3 regions of the Streptomyces sp. NPDC091972 genome follow, and region 2 is predicted to be linked to each of the others. Evidence: riboswitches for the same ligand, from Rfam matches in the RefSeq annotation. Region 2 holds a riboswitch; each other region holds the start of a gene.
What was found. Region 2 has a riboswitch for S-adenosylmethionine ahead of ACIQJT_RS04390 (amino acid ABC transporter permease). Riboswitches for the same ligand answer to the same signal wherever they lie in the genome.

Region 1: linked by a shared signal. The riboswitch ahead of ACIQJT_RS14585 (aminotransferase class V-fold PLP-dependent enzyme) and the one ahead of ACIQJT_RS04390 (amino acid ABC transporter permease) in region 2 are both predicted to bind S-adenosylmethionine.
Region 3: linked by a shared signal. The riboswitch ahead of thrC (threonine synthase) and the one ahead of ACIQJT_RS04390 (amino acid ABC transporter permease) in region 2 are both predicted to bind S-adenosylmethionine.

Annotation. Positions count from the first base shown of each region.
Region 1 covers NZ_JBIVSV010000004.1:441,877-447,591, forward strand. The annotation lists gene ACIQJT_RS14580 (PQQ-binding-like beta-propeller repeat protein) at 1-1,376, opposite strand, end outside; gene ACIQJT_RS14585 (aminotransferase class V-fold PLP-dependent enzyme) at 1,444-2,805, opposite strand; SAM riboswitch class IV at 2,927-3,043, opposite strand; gene trpD (anthranilate phosphoribosyltransferase) at 3,120-4,184, opposite strand; gene ACIQJT_RS14595 (cytochrome bc complex cytochrome b subunit) at 4,390-5,715, opposite strand, start outside.
Region 2 covers NZ_JBIVSV010000001.1:929,393-935,107, forward strand. The annotation lists gene ACIQJT_RS04375 (hypothetical protein) at 149-520, shown strand; gene ACIQJT_RS04380 (sulfite oxidase) at 682-1,950, shown strand; partial or broken gene ACIQJT_RS04385 (hypothetical protein) at 1,985-2,414, shown strand; SAM riboswitch class IV at 2,379-2,484, shown strand; partial or broken gene ACIQJT_RS04390 (amino acid ABC transporter permease) at 2,785-3,036, shown strand; gene ACIQJT_RS04395 (LLM class flavin-dependent oxidoreductase) at 3,138-4,229, shown strand; gene ACIQJT_RS04400 (LLM class flavin-dependent oxidoreductase) at 4,222-5,364, shown strand; gene ACIQJT_RS04405 (class I SAM-dependent methyltransferase) at 5,556-5,715, shown strand, end outside.
Region 3 covers NZ_JBIVSV010000010.1:216,317-222,031, reverse strand. The annotation lists gene otsB (trehalose-phosphatase) at 1-140, opposite strand, end outside; gene ACIQJT_RS28065 (trehalose-6-phosphate synthase) at 143-1,537, opposite strand; gene ACIQJT_RS28060 (glucosyl-3-phosphoglycerate synthase) at 1,648-2,592, opposite strand; SAM riboswitch class I at 2,741-2,899, shown strand; gene thrC (threonine synthase) at 2,917-4,197, shown strand; gene ACIQJT_RS28050 (MoaD/ThiS family protein) at 4,312-4,587, shown strand; gene ACIQJT_RS28045 (cold-shock protein) at 5,031-5,237, shown strand.

The DNA.
Region 1 (5,715 bases), on a different contig from region 2:
GCGCCCTCCTGGCCGTCCTCCAGCAGGCAGTACACGCCGTCGGCGGTGGCGAGCGGGGACATCGCCTCGGCGCCGAGCGGGGTCCGCCACACGGTCCGCCCGTCCAGGTCCAGCGCGTGCAGCGCGCCGTCCGCGCCGCCGACGTACACCCGCGTGCCGTCGGGTGAGAGGGCCGCGCAGGGGCCGCGCCGCCCGCCGAGGCCCTGGACCTTGCACTGCCAGCCCGTCGCGGGCGTGCCCGTCGGGGACCCGGCCCCGGTCGTCGCCTCTCGGTCCGCCGAGTCCCGCAGCCACAGCCATCCGCCCGCGCCCCCGGCGGCCACGACCCCGACGCCTCCCGCCACGGCCCGCAGCAGCCGGCGCCGGGACGGCGGGGCGGGGGCGGGGGTCACAGGGGCGACCGCGGGGACGTCCGTGACGGTCACCGGCGCCACGTACTCCACCCGGCTGCCCCGCTCCCCCGAGTCGTGCCCGGGCACCCAGTGCGCGCCGCTCCGGGCGGCCTCGGGCTCCCGCACGGATCCGGGCGCGTACCAGCCGGGCCGCAGCCCCTCGCGCAGCAAGGCGGCGGTGTGTCCCGCGGCCGCGACCAGCTCCGCGGGGGTCGGCCGCGCGCCGGGGTCGTCCCGCAGACACGACTCCACCAGCGGCAGGTGTTCCCGCGGTACGGCGGACAGGTCGACGTCCCCGGTCAGGATCCGCAGCAGAACGACCGAATCCTGCCCCTCGCCGAAGGGCTCCTTCCCGCCGGAGGCGTAGGCGAGGACCGCGCCCAGGGAGAAGACGTCACTGGCCGGCACCACCTGGGCGCCGTTGCGGATCTGCTCCGGCGAGAGGTAGCCGACCGATCCGACGACCACGCCGGTCCGGGTCAGGGCGGTGCCCTCCAGGGCCCGGACGATCCCGAAGTCGATGACCCGGGGGCCGTCCGGCGCGAGCAGGATGTTGGAGGGCTTGAGGTCCCGGTGCACCAGCCCCTTGGCGTGGATCGCGGCGAGCGCCTCGGCGAGCGCGGCCGCCAGCAGCCGTACCGCGTCCGCGGGCAGCGGTCCCCGGTCGAGCACCGCGTCCCGCAGGTTCGGCCCCGCGACGAACTCGGTCGCCATCCACGGCCGCGCGGCCTCGGTGTCCGCGTCCACGACCCGCGCGGTGTACGTGCCGGTCCCGCCGACGGTCTGCGCGGCCCGCACCTCGTGCCGGAACCGGGCCCGGAAGGTGCGGTCCTCGGCGTGCTCGGCCCGTACGACCTTCACGGCCAGCCGCAGCCCGCCACGCGCCTCGGCGAGGTACACCTCGCCCATGCCGCCGGAGCCGAGTCTGCCCAGGACCTGGTAGGGCCCGATGGTCCGCGGGTCCCGCTCGCGCAGCTCCTGCACCCCGTGCTCCCCCTGCTTTCCGTACGGCTGCTGGGGGGAGCGTATACGCGAGCCGGCCGTCGCTCCCTCAGACGGCCGGGACGCAGCGGCCGTCCTCGGTGCGGTACGTCCACTTCGCGCCGTCCGCGACCAGTTCCCTCACCGCCTTCACGAACCGTTCGACGTGCTCGTCCGGGGTGCCGGCGCCGAAGCTCACCCGGATCGCGTTGAGCGACTTCTCGCCGGGCGCGGCCTCGGGGGCGCCGCACTCGCCCTGGGACTGCGGGTCGCTGCCGAGGAGGGTGCGCACGAGGGGGTGGGCGCAGAAGAGGCCGTCGCGGACGCCGATGCCGTACTCGGCGGAGAGGGCGGCGGCGAAGTGGGAGCTGTTCCAGCCCTCGACGACGAAGGAGAGCACGCCGACGCGGGGGGCGTCGTCGCCGAAGAGGGACAGGACGCGGACCTCGGGGACGTCGGCGAGGCCGGCCCTCACCTTCTCGATCAGATACCGCTCGCGGGCCACCAGGCTGTCGAAACCGGCCTCCGTCAGCGCCTTGCAGGCCGAGGCGATCGAGTAGGCGCCGATGACGTTCGGGGAGCCCGCCTCGTGCCGGGCGGCGCTCTCGTGCCACTCCACGTCCACTCCCCCGTCCTCGCGCCGGGTGACCTTGCGGCTGGCGCCGCCGCCCGCGAGGTAGGGGTCGGCCGCGCGCAGCCAGTCGGCGCGGCCGGCCAGGACGCCGGAGCCGAAGGGCGCGTAGAGCTTGTGGCCGGAGAAGGCGACCCAGTCGACGTCCAGGTCGCGGACGCTCACCGGGTGGTGCGGGGCGAGCTGGGCGGCGTCCAGGACGATCCGGGCACCGTGCGCGTGGGCGGCGGCGGCCAGCTCGCGGACCGGCCACAGCTCGCCGGTGACGTTGGAGGCGCCGGTGACGCACACCAGGGCGGGGCCGTGGGGGTCGCGGTCGGCGAGGGCCTTCTCCAGGGTCTCGACGGCCTGCCGCGGGGTGCGCGGGGCGTCGAGGTAGCTGACCCGGGCGTCCTTCCAGGGCAGCAGGCTCGCGTGGTGCTCGGTCTCGAAGACGAACACCTGGCAGTCGGCGGGGAGGGCGGCGGCGAGGAGGTTGAGCGAGTCGGTGGTCGACCGGGTGAAGATCAGCTCGTCGTCCTCGCGGCAGTCGAGGAACTCGGCGACGGTCCTGCGGGCGTTCTCGAACAGGTCGGTCGAGAGCTGGGAGAGGTACCCGGCCCCGCGGTGCACGCTGCCGTAGTAGGGCGCGTACGCCGCCACGTCGTCCCAGACCCGCTGGAGGGCCGGTGCGCTGGCCGCGTAGTCGAGCGCCGCGTAGGTGACCTCGCCGCCGGTGACGAGCGGGACGGTGACATCACGCCCCAGAACGGGCAGCGGGGCACAAATGGTGCGGGCGGCGGCAGCGGTGGAGACGGACATGGGGAACTCCCGTGAAAGTAAAGGTGAGATGGGTGCGCGGAGGCGGGGCTCGGCGGCCCTATCGCATTCGCTTGCTCACGGAAGACTCCCTCGATCGACCAGGACCCCTGGTGTCGAGAGGGGCCCGCGCTTGCCGTAGACCTCGCTGCCTACGGCCTGGTCTTCACCCGGGGCACCCCGCCACGGACGGAGGGTTGCCGGACAGTCGGCCGGGGCCTCATGACTGTCACTCATGACCTGGTACCGGAACGTACGTGAGGTGATCGTCGTCCCGCAACCCGTGTCCGGATCGCGGGACGACACCTCGGTGGCCGTCAGGCGTTGCTCGCGGCCACCCAGCGCTCCAGCGTCCGCTTCGCCGCGCCCGAGTCGATCGCCTCCGCGGCCTTGTCCATCCCGGCCCGCAGCTGCTCGGCCAGCGTCCCCGTCCCCGGGTCCAGGGCCACCAGCGCGGCCGCCGAGTTCAGGAGCACGGCGTCCCGGACCGGGCCCTTCTCGCCGTCCAGCAGGTGGCGGGCGACCTCCGCGTTGTACGCCGGGTCGCCGCCCCGCAGGGCCTCCACCGGCACCAGGTCGATGCCGACGTCCCGGGGGTCGAAGCTCTCCTCGGTGACCTTGCCGTCGCGGACGACCCAGACCCGGGAGGTCGACGTGGTGGTCAGCTCGTCGAGGCCGTCGTCGCCGCGGAAGACGAGCGAGGAGTGGCCGCGCTCCGCGAAGACGCCCGCGACGACCGGCGCCATGCGCGGGTCCGCGACCCCGACCGCCTGGGCCCGTACCCGGGCGGGGTTGGTCAGCGGACCGAGGATGTTGAACACCGTGCGGATGCCCAGCTGACCGCGGGCGGCGCCCGCGTGGCGCAGCGCCGGGTGGAACTTGATCGCGAAGCAGAAGGTGATCCCTGCCTCCTCGGCCACCTCGGCCACCCGCCGCGGGGTCAGCTCCAGGTTGACGCCGAGCTTCTCCAGGACGTCCGAGGCGCCGGACGCGGAGGAGGCGGCCCGGTTGCCGTGCTTGACGACCGTGGCGCCGGTGCCGGCGACGACGATCGCCGACATGGTGGAGATGTTGACGGTCTTGGCGCCGTCGCCGCCGGTGCCGACGATGTCCACCGTCCGCCCGGGGACCTCGATCACGTTGGCGTGCGCGTACATCGCCCGCACGAGACCGTTGATCTCCTCGACCGTCTCGCCCTTGGCCCTGAGCGCGACCACGAAAGCGGCGATCTGCGCGTCGGTGGCCTCGCCCCGCATGATCCGGTCCATCGCCCACGCCGTCGCGTCGGCGCTCTGGTCCCGGCCGTACAGCAGGGCGTTCAGCACCTCGGGCCAGGAACGGCCCGCCGCGGTGTCGCCTCCAGCGGGGGTCACAGCGCTCATGGGGCCGCTCCAGATGTCGTAGAAAACCGTCTCCACACCCTATCCAGCCCGCAGCACGGCACAGGGCCCCGTCCGGTGTTCGGACGGAGCCCCCGCCCCCGCCGAACCCGCACCCGAAGCCGAACCCACCGCACGGCAAAGGGCCCGTCCAGTGTGTCGGACGGGCCCTTCTACCGCGCGTGGCGAGCGCAGCGACAAGCAGTGATCAGTGGTGGCCGTGGCCGCTCGTGATCTCCTTGTACTCCTCGACGGTCGGCTTGGGGATCTGGGACTCCTCGCCGTAGTACGCCTCGCTCAGCTTGGCGCGCAGCTTCTCGGTGCCCTTGACCTTCCGCTCGACGCCGTTCTCGTCGACCGTGGGGCCGATCTCGGCGGGCTTGTACTGCTCGTGCGCCGTGAGCGTGTGGAGCTGCTCCTGGCTGAGCGGCTCGTGCACCTCGATGAACTCACCGTGCGGCAGGCGCTTGATGATGCCGGACTCGCGGCCGTGCAGCACCTTCTCCCGGTCGCGGCGCTGGAGGCCGAGGCAGATCCGCTTGGTGACGACGAACGCGATGACCGGGGCGACGAAGAACGCGATCCGCACGAACCAGGTGATGGCGTTGATCGACAGGTGGAAGTGCGTGGCGAAGAGGTCGTTTCCACCACCGATCAGCAGCACGAAGTACCAGGTCATCCATGCCACACCGAACGCGGTCCGGGTCGGGGCGTTGCGCGGCCGGTCCAGGATGTGGTGCTCGCGCTTGTCGCCGGTGACCCAGGACTCGATGAACGGGTACACCGCGATCGCGACCAGCACCAGCGGGAAGATGACCAGCGGGATGAACACGCCCAGGACGAGCGTGTGACCCCAGAAGTTGATCTCCCAGCCCGGCATGACACGGATCAGGCCCTCGGAGAAGCCCATGTACCAGTCCGGCTGGGCGCCCGTGGACACCTGGTCGGGACGGTAGGGGCCCATCGCCCAGATCGGGTTGATGGAGGCGATCGCCGCGATGACCGCGATGACACCGAAGACCAGGAAGAAGAAGCCTCCGGCCTTGGCCATGTAGACCGGCAGCAGCGGCATGCCGACGACGTTGTTGTTGGTCTTGCCGGGGCCCGCGAACTGCGTGTGCTTGTGGTAGAAGACCAGGATCAGGTGCGCCACCATCAGGCCGAGCATGATGCCCGGCAGCAGCAGGACGTGGATCGAGTAGAAGCGGGCCACGAAGTCGCCGCCCGGGAACTCCCCGCCGAACAGGAAGAACGACAGGTACGTGCCGACGATCGGCACGGACAGGATCGCGCCCTCCATGAAGCGGACACCGGTGCCGGAGAGCAGGTCGTCCGGGAGCGAGTAACCGGTGAAGCCGGTGAACATGCCGAGGACGAACAGCAGGAAGCCGAACAGCCAGTTGACCTCACGCGGCTTGCGGAACGCGCCCGTGAAGAACACGCGCATCATGTGCACGAACATGCCGGCGAGGAAGATCAGCGCCGCCCAGTGGTGGATCTGCCGGATCAGCAGACCACCGCGCACATCGAAGGA
Region 2 (5,715 bases):
TGCTGAGTGCGGCCCGCCGCTTCTTCGCGCTGCAGGAGGAGCAGCGGCTGGAGATCGAAAACCTCGACTCGCTGCGGCTCCACGGCTACACGCGCACCGGCACCGCGTACACGGGGGCAGTACCGACCGGCGTGAGCAGACTGCCGAGATGCTGGGCGGTCTCGCGGACCCACGCCAGCACGGCTTCGTCGTCAACGGCCTCCTGCACGAGCTGCGCAAACGGAAGATCATCGGCCCTGACTACACCGGCACCAAGCTCCGCGAGAACCTCGGACTCGAACCGCCGGCCCGCGACACGGCACCCGCCGGGTCTGACCCGAGCCACGCCCGGGACCGGCAGGGGCCGGGCGCGGCACGCAGCTACGCCGTATCCCAGCCAACTACTGCGGTCAGCAGCCTCGTTGACACCGACTGGACGACATGCTTGCATCGCGTCATGTCTCCGCAGGAGCCTCTGACCCGTCGCCGCGCCGTGGACCTTGTCCGAGTGGCCGCCGCGCTGTGTCGGTTCCCTGACTGACCGGTTTCCCCGGGTTCCCTGCTTCGACGCTCTTCGACGGCCTTGTCACGCATGCGCCGGCGGTCGCCGTCCGCGCAGCCCTGCCGAGGACGTTCCCTCGCGCGCCGGTGCCCCGCTCCGCCCGGCCCCTTCCCTCATCCACGACCCATGACGGGACAACCATGTCCGCTGCCGGTTCCGCCGCCCACCACGAGATCTCCTACGACCGCCGCAGGCTGCGCCAGTGGCTCGCCGGGGAGGCCCGAGCGGAAGGGGTCACGCGGCGCCGGCTGCTGACGCTGCTGGCCGCGACCGCAGCCACCGCACTCCCCGTGCCACACCCCGCTCGCGCCGCCGACTCTCCGATCCTCAAGCCGCTGCCGCCCGAGTCGTTCATCCCACGCGGCACCAATGCCGAGACCCGCTGGGAGGCGCTGCGTGGAACCGGCCACCACACCCCCAACGCCCTGTTCTTCGTCCGCAACCACACCGCGACACCCGTCCTGGACGCCGCCGACTGGCGGCTGAGACTGTGGGGTGACGGGCTGCGCGGCACACCCACCGAGGACAGACCGGTGGAGTTCGGGTACGACGATCTGCGCGCCCTGCCCGCCGTCACCCGGACCGCCTTCGTCGAGTGCGCCGGAAACGGCCGCAGCTACTACGCGACCCAGCAGGGCGAGACGGTCGCAGGCACCGCGTGGACGCTGGGCGCGGTCGGCGTCGCGCGCTGGCGCGGCGTGCGCCTGGCCGACGTGCTGCGCAGGGCCGGGCTGTCCCCGTACGCGGTGGACGTGCAGCCCCGTGGCCTCGACGCCGAGTACGTCAGCGGTGGCGAGAGCCTGGGCCGGGTGCGTCGACCATTGCCGCTGGCCAAGGCGCTGGACGACGTGCTGCTCGCGTACGAGATGAACGGTGAGCCGCTTCCGTACGACCACGGGTACCCGGTGCGGGTGCTCGTGCCCTCGTGGGTGGGGATCGCCTCGATCAAATGGGTCGGTGACATCGAGGTGTCGGCGCAGCCGCTGTACTCGCCGTGGAACACCACCTTCTATCGGCTGTTCGGCCCCGCCTACCCGCAGGAGGGCAGTACGCCGCTCACCCGGCAGACGATCAAGAGCGCCTTCGAGCTGGCGAGCGGCGCGACGTTCCCGGCGGGGGAGAGTCAGGTGCTGCACGGTCGGTCCTGGTCGGGTGCGGGCGCCGTCGTGCGGGTCGACGTCAGCACCGACGGTGGGACGACATGGCGGCGGGCCCGACTGCACGACCGACCGCGTTCCGGCACCTGGACGCGCTGGTCCGTCCCCTGGACACCTGGTACGCCCGGCCCGACACATCTGCTGGCACGCGCCACGGACACGGCGGGCCGCACCCAGCCGGACACCGCAACGTTCAACACGCAGGGCTATCTGTTCAACGCGGTGGTGCGCCACCCTGTGACGGTGCTCTGACGCCGGCATGCCTTCCCAGGACGACGACGATCTTCTGGCGACCATCAAGACCGAGCACTGGTCCGGGCGGATCGTCAGCACCCACGCCCCGGACATCATGCGCGACATCGAGGCGGTCGAGCGGATGTGGGCGCAGGGCATCGAGGAGGCCGCGCAGCACGCCGGATCGGCCGGTGGCGAGCCGGTGGCACGTGACACGGCACTTGGTCCTGTGGTCCTACGCCCGTCGGCTCGCCGCCCGTCCCGCCTTCGGCGGCCACCTCGACCCAGACGGCATCGAGTGCCGTCACCACGCCCGCTGCCAGGGCCTGGAGGCGGCCGGAGCGGCCGTGCGGATACTGGACTGGGCGGCCCACACGTTAGCCGTTCCACCTGGTGGACCAGCGTTGACATGCGTTCGGACAATTGTCTTAACTACGGCCCAGAACGGTCATGATTGTCTGCGACAAGCCCTGGCTTGCTGACCGGCAACCCTCGCTCCGTGGTGGGGTGCCCCGTAAACGCGAGGCCCAACGGGCCGGAACAGTGATGGTGACGCCATGTACGCAGCTCCCAGGACGGCCACGCGCCGCCCCCAGGGCTGCGTACCGTCGTACGCGAACCTGTTCGTCGCCGATCATGCCGTCGATCTGCTCCGCGTGAACAGCGCACTGTGTAGCGCACCGGGCTGTGCCCGCTGTCGGGGCTGACACTTCCCCGCAGCCCAGTACTCCCTGACGAACACCGCCCGTGCGGTGTGCCGTTGTCCTCCCTGCTCCCCGGTACCTCGTCGTCGTGTGCGTCCCTTCATGTCGCCGCGCTTCCGGGGATGTACCCACCCAGCCGGAGCCCACCATGAGTGAACCCCCTGGCGACACCGTCACCCTCCCCGAGACGCCGACCGCCGACCAACCAACGAAAGCCCTCACTGCCCAGCGAGTTGTGCCGCAGCGGAGCCCCGGACGCTGGATCGCCACCGCGGTAGTGCTGGTCCTGGTCACCCAGTTCGTGCACGGACTGGTCTCCAAGCCCTTCTCCAGCGCGGTGTTGGGCCTGATCGGCGGCTTCGTGCTCGCCCTGGCCCTGCTGTCGAAGAGCCCCGTGCTGGAGGGACAGGGTGTCTTCCGCACCGACTACGAGGGCCCGACGCTCCGCGACCACCTCGGCCTCGCCCACCCGGACAAGGCGTCCGACGAAGGGGCGGCGTCGTGAAGTTCCTCGCGATCACCCTTATCGTGCACCGCCCGGACCCGGTCACCGGGGTGCGGAAGTCCACACATGGCAGGTTCCGCGAGGTCCTCGACAACGCCCTGCTCGCCGAGGAGCTGGGCTTCGACGGCTTCGGCGTAGGGGAGCGGCACGAGCGGCCGTTCATCTCCTCGTCCCCGACCGTCGTACTGAGCCATGTGGCGGCCCTGACCAAGCGGATCCGCCTGTTCACGGCCGTGACCACGCTCAGCCTGCTGGACCCGGTCCGCGCGTACGAGGACTACGCCACCCTCGACCATCTCTCGGGCGGCCGCCTCGACCTGATCATCGGCAAGGGCAACGGCGCCGCCCAACGCGACCTGTTCAACGTCACGCCCGAGGACCAGTGGGACCGCAACGCCGAGAGCTACGAGGTCTTCCGGAAGATCTGGCGCCAGGACAAGGTCACCGCCGACACCCGCTTCCGTCCTCCGTTGACCGACGCCGAGGTGTGGCCGCGGCCGTACCAACAGCCGGTCCGGGTCTGGCACGGCAGCGCCACCAGCAAGGAGTCGGTCGAACTCGCCGCCCGCTACGGCGACCCGCTGTTCTCCGCCAACGTCACCAACCCCATAGAGCCGTACGCCGAGTTGATCCGCCACTACCGCGAGCGCTGGGAGTTCTACGGCCACGACCCGGCGCAGATCGCCGTCGGCGCCGGCACCGCGGGCATCCATGTCGCCCCCACCTCGCAGGAGGCGCTCGCCGCGTACCGGCCGATCTTCGAGGCCAACCTGGCCTTCTTCAAGAAGGCCGGCCTGCCGGTGGTCTTCGAGACCCTGGAGGACTTCGTCGAGCGCAGCTCGGCGCTGATCGGCAGCCCCCAACAGGTCGTCGACAAGGTGCACCGCTACCACGAGCAGTTCGGCCACACGGTCGTCCACCTGCACGCCGACGCGGGTGGGCTGCCCGAGTCCCGGCACCGCGCCTCCCTCGAGCTGTTCCAGTCCAAGGTCGCCCCCGTGCTGCGCCGCGAGATCCCCGATCCGCCGTTCGCCTGGGGCCCCGTGCTTCCGGCATCACCGATCACCCAGGAGTCCGTCCGTGTCTGACATCTCCCTCGGCGTCCTCGACCTGGTCCCGGTCTCCTCCGGATCGACGGCAGCCGACGCCCTGCGCAACTCCATCGACCTCGCGCAGCAGGCCGAACGCCTCGGATATGCCCGCTACTGGTTCGCTGAGCATCACCTCAATCCCGGCGTGGCCGGAACCTCCCCCGCCGTCGTCCTGGCGCTGACCGCATCCGCCACCTCCACCATCCGGCTCGGCTCCGGGGCCGTGCAGCTCGGGCACCGCACAGCGCTGTCCACGGTGGAGGAGTTCGGCCTGCTCGACGCACTGCACCCGGGCCGCTTCGATCTGGGCCTGGGCCGCTCGGGCGGCCGCCCGCCGGGGCAGCCGGCCGCACCGTTGCCGACGGCGACCCCCGTCGTCGACGGCCGCACCCCGAACGGCCTGCTGATCCCACCCCGCTTCTCCTTCGAGCATCTGCTCGGCTCACCCCGCATCGCGCTGCAGCGCAGGCTGCTCCTGCTGCCGGGCGCCGAGTCACAGGACTACGCCGAGCAGATCGACGACATCCTCGCCCTGCTGGCCGGCACCTACCGCTCCGCGGAGGGCGTCGAAGCGCACGTCGTGCCAGGGGAGGGCGCCGACGTGGAGGTGTGGATCCTGGGCAGCAGCGGGGGTCAGAGCGCCGAGGTGGCGGGCGGCAATGGTCTGCGGTTCGCGGCCAACTATCACGTCAGCCCGGCCACGGTCCTGGAGGCGGTGGAGGGCTACCGGTCCTTCTTCCAGCCCTCCGAGTTCCTCGAAAAGCCGTACGTCAGCGTCTCGGCGGACGTCGTCGTCGCCGAGGACGACGCAACGGCCCGGGAACTCGCCACCGGCTACGGCCCGTGGGTGCGCAGCATCCGTACCGCCGAGGGCGCCATCGAGTTCCCGACGCCGGAGGAAGCGCGTGCCCACGCATGGACCGACGAGGACCGGGCCCTGGTCCAGGACCGCCTCGACACTCAGTTCGTAGGCTCGCCGGGCCGGGTCGCCGACCAACTGGAACAACTGCAGGAGGCCACGGGCGCGGACGAGCTGCTCATCACGACGATCACCCACGACCACACGGACCGGGTCCGTTCGTACGAACTGCTCGCGGAGGAATGGCGCCGACGGGGGCACTCCTTCCAGTAGTGAAGGCCCGCGCCGCCGACGTAGCCCTGGAGTGCGACAACGTTCTCCCAGAAAAGAGGACGCGGATCCCTCGACACCGTCGCCGACCTCCAGGGTTGCATCGGCTGACCGTGCGCGTTGGATCAGCGGGGCGGCGAAGGCGCTCGGGATCAGCCAGGAACCGAACCGACGCGGCGCGCGTCTCCCGCACCATGATCTCCAACGAGCATCCAGAGCACGTGAGATCCGCCGGGCTCGACTCGCCGGCCGCGGTGACCGGGCATCCGTCGAAGGTCAACGACTACGACAGCTTCGCCGAGGCCTACACGGCCGAGAACGAAACCAACCTGATCAACGCACACTACGAACGGC
Region 3 (5,715 bases), on a different contig from region 2:
GCGACCGCCTTCTCCGGGTCCGCCACGATCGGCGCCAGCGTCCCGTCGAAGTCGAGCCCGATCACGGCCCGCCGCGGTTCGGCGAGGATCGCCCGCAGACCCTCCTCGCCGGCCGTCGTGAGAGGCGTGGGAAGGTTCATGCTCAGCCGTCCAGCGCGCGGAGCGCGTTCAGCTGGTCCAGGAACCACTGGGCCGGCGGGAGCGCCGTCGCCGCCGCGGCCAGCCGCTTCGCGCGCTCGGCCCGCTCGTGGGCCGGCATCGTCAGCGCCTCGTGCAGGGCCGCCGCCGTCTGCTCCACGTCGTACGGGTTCACCACGACCGCGTCGTCGCCCAGCTCCTCGTACGCCCCGGCCTCCCGCGACAGCACCAGCGCGCATCCCTCGTCGGACACCACCGGCACCTCCTTCGCGACCAGGTTCATGCCGTCCCGGATGGGGTTGACCAGCGCCACGTCGGCCAGCCGGTACGCGGCCAGGGAGCGCGCGAAGTCGTCCTTCAGGTTCAGCAGGACCGGGGTCCAGCCAGGTGTGCCGAAGGTGTCGTTGATCTCCTCCGCCACCCGCCGCACCTCGGCCGTGTAGTCCCGGTACACCGCGAGGTCCTGCCGCGACGGATACGCGAACGCCACGTGCACGACCCGCTCCCGCCACTCCGGCCGCGACTCCAGCAGCCGCCGGTAGGCGTGCAGCCCGCGCACGATGTTCTTGGACAGCTCGGTCCGGTCCACCCGCACGATGGTCTTCCGGCCCGCGCCGATCTCCTCGCGCAGGCCGACGATCCGCTCCTCGACGTCGGCCTCGTGGGAGCGGGCGCGCAGGAAGTCCGCGTCCGCGCCCAGCCCGTGCACCCCGATCCGGGTCTCGCCCAGCCCTCCCGCGAACTCCGCGGCGCAGGCCGTGAAGGCGTCCGCCCAGCGGCGGGTGAGGAAGCCGAGCCGGTCGGCGCCCAGCATGCCCCGCAGGACCTGGACCGCGATGTCGTCGGGGAGCATCCGGAAGTACTCCACCGGCGCCCACGGTGTGTGCGAGAAGTGGGCGATGCGCAGGTCGGGGCGGAGCTCGCGGAGCATCCCGGGCACCAGGCACAGGTGGTAGTCCTGCACCAGGACCGCCGCCCCCTCGGCCGCCTCCTCGGCGAGCGCCTCGGCGAAGGCACGGTTGTACGTCTCGTACGAGGCCCACTGGCGCCGGAACTCCGCGTCGAAGGACGGTTCCAGCGGGGTCTGGTAGAGCAGGTGGTGGACGAACCAGAGGACCGAGTTGGCGATGCCGTTGTACGCGTCCGCGTGCACGTCGGCCGGGATCGCGAGCATGCGGACGCCGTCCTCGCCGACCCCCTGCCGTACCGCCTCGCGGTCGCCGTCGGACAGCGCCGAGCACACCCACAGCGCGTCGGCCTCCGGCCCGATCGCCGACAGGCCCGAGACGAGGCCGCCGCCGCCGCGCTTCGCGTTGAGCTCGCCGTTTTCCTGGACCTCGTAGGAGACCGGGCCGCGGTTGGACGCGACCAGTACATGGGCGTTGTGCGATGAAGCCATGCCTCGAAACCTAGCCCGGTGTCCAACCGCTCAAACGTTCCCGTGGTGCATGTCGGCCGCGGGCCGTGGGGGCCGGGTGCGCAGTTCCCCGCGTCCCTGGAGGGGCGCTCCTAGGCGGCCCTTCTCTTCCTGTACTCCGCGATCTCCGTCATCGGCGGCCGCTCCTCCGTGTCCACCGAGTACGTCCGCGGCTCGAAGCCGTCCCGGCCCCGCTCGAACTGGGTGAGGGCGGGCCGGATCAGGTGGCCGCGGGCCAGCCGGAGCTGGGCGGTGCGGTAGATCGCGGCGGCCATCCGGCCCAGGGCCTGCCCGTCCTGGTGGCGGTGCTTGCGCACCCCGATGTCGACCTGGGCCAGCGCGTCCAGGCCCACCAGGTGCAGGGCGTCGACCAGCATGCCCAGCTCGACGCCGTAGCCGACGGGGAACGGCAACTGCTCCAGCAGCGAGCGCCGGGCCGCGTACTCACCGCCCAGCGGCTGCACGAAACCGGCGAGCTGCGGCCAGTGCATGTTCAGCAGCGGGCGCGCCATCAGCTCGGTGACCCGGCCGCCCTGCCCGGCGGCACCGCCCAGGGGACGGTCGTACATGCCCTTGACCAGGTCGACGCCGGGGTCGGTGAGCAGCGGGCCGACGATCCCGGAGACGAAGTCCGAGGAGAACTCCTTCAGGTCGGCGTCTATGAAGCAGACGATGTCCCCGCTCGTGACGAGCAGGGACCGCCACAGGACCTCACCCTTGCCGGGCAGGGCCGGGATGCGCGGGAGGATGTCGTCGCGGTGGACGACCCGCGCGCCGGCGGCGGCGGCGACCTCGGAGGTGCGGTCGGTCGATCCCGAGTCCACGACGACGATCTCGTCGACGAGCGGGACCTGCTGCATGAGGTCATGACGGATGACGGCGACGATGTCACCGACCGTCGCCTCCTCGTTGAGGGCCGGCAGGACGACACTGACCGTCCGGCCCGTGGCCCGCTTCGCCGCCATGATCCGGTGGAGCGGGCGATCGGTCACGGACCAGGAACGGGTCGCCAGCCAGCGCTCGACTTCGTTCAGCACAGTGCGCGGCTCCTCTGCGTGAGATCTGCGTGTGATCCATCTCGCCGTTCGGACGACTATCTCAACTGTCCTGGTCGTCGGTTACAGTCTTGAACAACGCGGGTGACCATCGCATGTCCTGGGTGGCCCGCCGTTCACAACTTCACACCGCTCATCCAGAGGGGCAGAGGGATACGGCCCGATGAAGCCCCGGCAACCCTCCAGTCGGCTCTCGTAGCGATCACCGACGATCGTCTCCGCGAGGCTCCCGGCTCGGGAAGGTGCCAAATCCGTCTCACGGCGAAGTGCGTCGTGAGGAAGATGAGGAGAAAGGGCCTCGCCTCCATGGCTGCGCAGACTGTTGCAAGCACCACGAACTCCGTCGACCTGGGTCCCGCCGCGGCGCTGAGCTGCCGCGAATGCGGCCACCGCGTCCCGCTCGGCCCGGTCTTCGCCTGTGAGGAGTGTTTCGGCCCGCTCGAGATCGCGTACGACTTCTCGGCCTACGAGACCGAGGAGCTCCGCAAGCGGATCGAGTCGGGACCCGCGAACATCTGGCGCTACGCCCCGCTGCTGCCCGTCCCCGCGGACGTGGCGGACAAGCCCAACATCAACCCCGGCTGGACCAAGCTCGTCAAGGCGGACAACCTCGCCCGCGAGCTCGGCGTGACCGGCGGCCTGTACGTCAAGGACGACTCCGGCAACCCGACGCACTCCTTCAAGGACCGCGTCGTCGCGCAGGCCCTGGAGGCGGCCCGCGCCTTCGGCTTCACCACGCTCTCCTGCTCCTCCACCGGCAACCTGGCCGGCGCGGTCGGTGCCGCCGCGGCCCGGGCCGGGTTCCGCTCCTGCGTGTTCATCCCGCACGACCTGGAGCAGGGCAAGGTCGTCATGGCCGCGATCTACGGCGGCGAGCTCGTCGGCATCGAGGGCAACTACGACGACGTGAACCGCTTCTGCTCCGAGCTGATCGGCGACCCGGCCGGCGAGGGCTGGGGCTTCGTCAACGTCAACCTGCGGCCGTACTACGCGGAGGGCTCCAAGACCCTGGCGTACGAGATCTGCGAGCAGCTCGGCTGGCGGCTCCCCGACCAGCTCGTGGTCCCGATCGCCTCCGGCTCGCAGCTCACGAAGATCGACAAGGGCCTTCAGGAGCTCATCAGGCTGGGGCTCGTCGAGGACAGGCCGTACAAGATCTTCGGGGCGCAGGCGGAGGGGTGCAGCCCGGTTTCCGTCGCCTACAAGGCGGGGCACGACGTGGTGCGGCCCCAGAAGCCGGACACCATCGCCAAGTCCCTCGCCATCGGCAACCCTGCGGACGGCCCGTACGTGCTGGACATCGCGCGGCGCACCGGCGGCGCGGTGGAGGACGTCGACGACGAGCAGATCGTGGACGCGATCAAGCTGCTGGCGCGGACCGAGGGCATCTTCGCGGAGACTGCGGGCGGGGTGACCGTGGGGGTGACGAAGAAGCTGATCGAGAGCGGGGTGCTGGATCCCTCGCTGACGACCGTCGTACTGAACACCGGGGACGGTCTGAAGACGCTGGACGCGGTGGCGGGTACGGGTCTGACGGCGACGATCCGGCCCAACCTGGATTCGTTCCGCGAGGCTGGTCTCGCGTAAGAGGTCGTTGTCCGTCTGCGGGCCGGTGGGGGCCGGTCGCGCCCACGCGGCGGCAGCCGCGAATCGACACCGCCCCGCGCCCCTGAAGCCCCAACCCGACCGGAGGTCCTGAACATGAGCGTTTCCGTCCGAATCCCCACCATCCTGCGCACCTACACCGGCGGACAGGCCGAGGTGCAGGCCGAGGGTGGGACCCTCGCCGAGGTCATCGCAGATCTGGAGAAGAACCACACCGGTATCGCCGCGCGCGTTCTCGACGACCAGGGCAAGCTGCGGCGGTTCGTGAACGTGTACGTGAACGACGACGACGTGCGGTTCGAGCAGGGACTGGAGACGGCGACGCCCGACGGGGCCGGCGTCTCCATCATCCCGGCGGTCGCCGGCGGGTGACCGTATGACTGGTCATTACCTTCGGTAACAGAAATTACCGAGTGTTCATCCGATTGCCCCCTCCGCGAGAGAAGCGGAGGGGGCAATTCTCTATGGTTGAGCGCGGTACAGTTGGGGAAGCTGCTGCTTCCTTCATGCCGGGCGCATATGAGTTCCGACTTCGGATGCGACGAGAAGTAGCCAAAGTGTGTGGGTTCTTTGTGTCTTATGCTCCTTTTATGGGGCCCGACTTGCCCCGAATTCGGGTGAATTCTCACTACATTCCGGACCCCTTCCGTCCAGAATTCTCGTCCGATTGACCTGTTGCAGACGGCAGTTGGACAGATACATTCAGCCGCGGTCGACGCGTTCCGGCGCACGCCCCCAACCATGTGGGGGGTGAGGTCTGACCCGGATCCACGAAGTGTGGATCCGTGCAAGGGCCAGTAATAGGGGAGTTAGGCATGGCTCAGGGCACCGTCAAGTGGTTCAACGCGGAGAAGGGGTACGGCTTCATCGCGGTCGACGGTGGTGCGGATGTTTTCGTCCACTACAGCGCGATTCAGATGGACGGCTACCGCACCCTTGAAGAGGGCCAGCGGGTCGAGTTCGAGATCTCGCAGGGTCAGAAGGGGCCGCAGGCGGACATGGTCCGTCTCGCGACTGGCTGAAGCACGCGCCGGGTAACAACAGCGTCGTTCTTCGTTCTTCACCGAAGGGCTCGTACCCCATGGGGAGTCATGGGTACGGGCCCTTCGGCATGTACCTCCGGTGGTTGAACGGGGTCCTGTGCGGGCGCGGGTGGGGTTTCGGGTGCGGGTTCGGTGGGGGCGGGCGTTTCTGCGCAGTTCCCCGCGCCCCTGGATGCCTGCGGCGGCCCCTGATCGTCCGTGGCGCCGGGCCACTGCAACCTGCCCAGGGGCGCGGGGAACTGCGCGCTCAGCTCCCACCGGCCGGTAGCCGCCCGACTGCCGAACCCATCGCCTCCGGGGCGCGCGATCCAGGGTGCCGGGAAGGGCGCGGGCCGGCCCTCACCGGCCCGAGCCCGCGCAGCGAACCCACCCCGGTCTTCGGCAGGCGCTTGCACTCGACCATGCCGAGTGCTAATCATTGGCGTTAGCACTCTGAAGGTGAGAGTGACAAAGATGG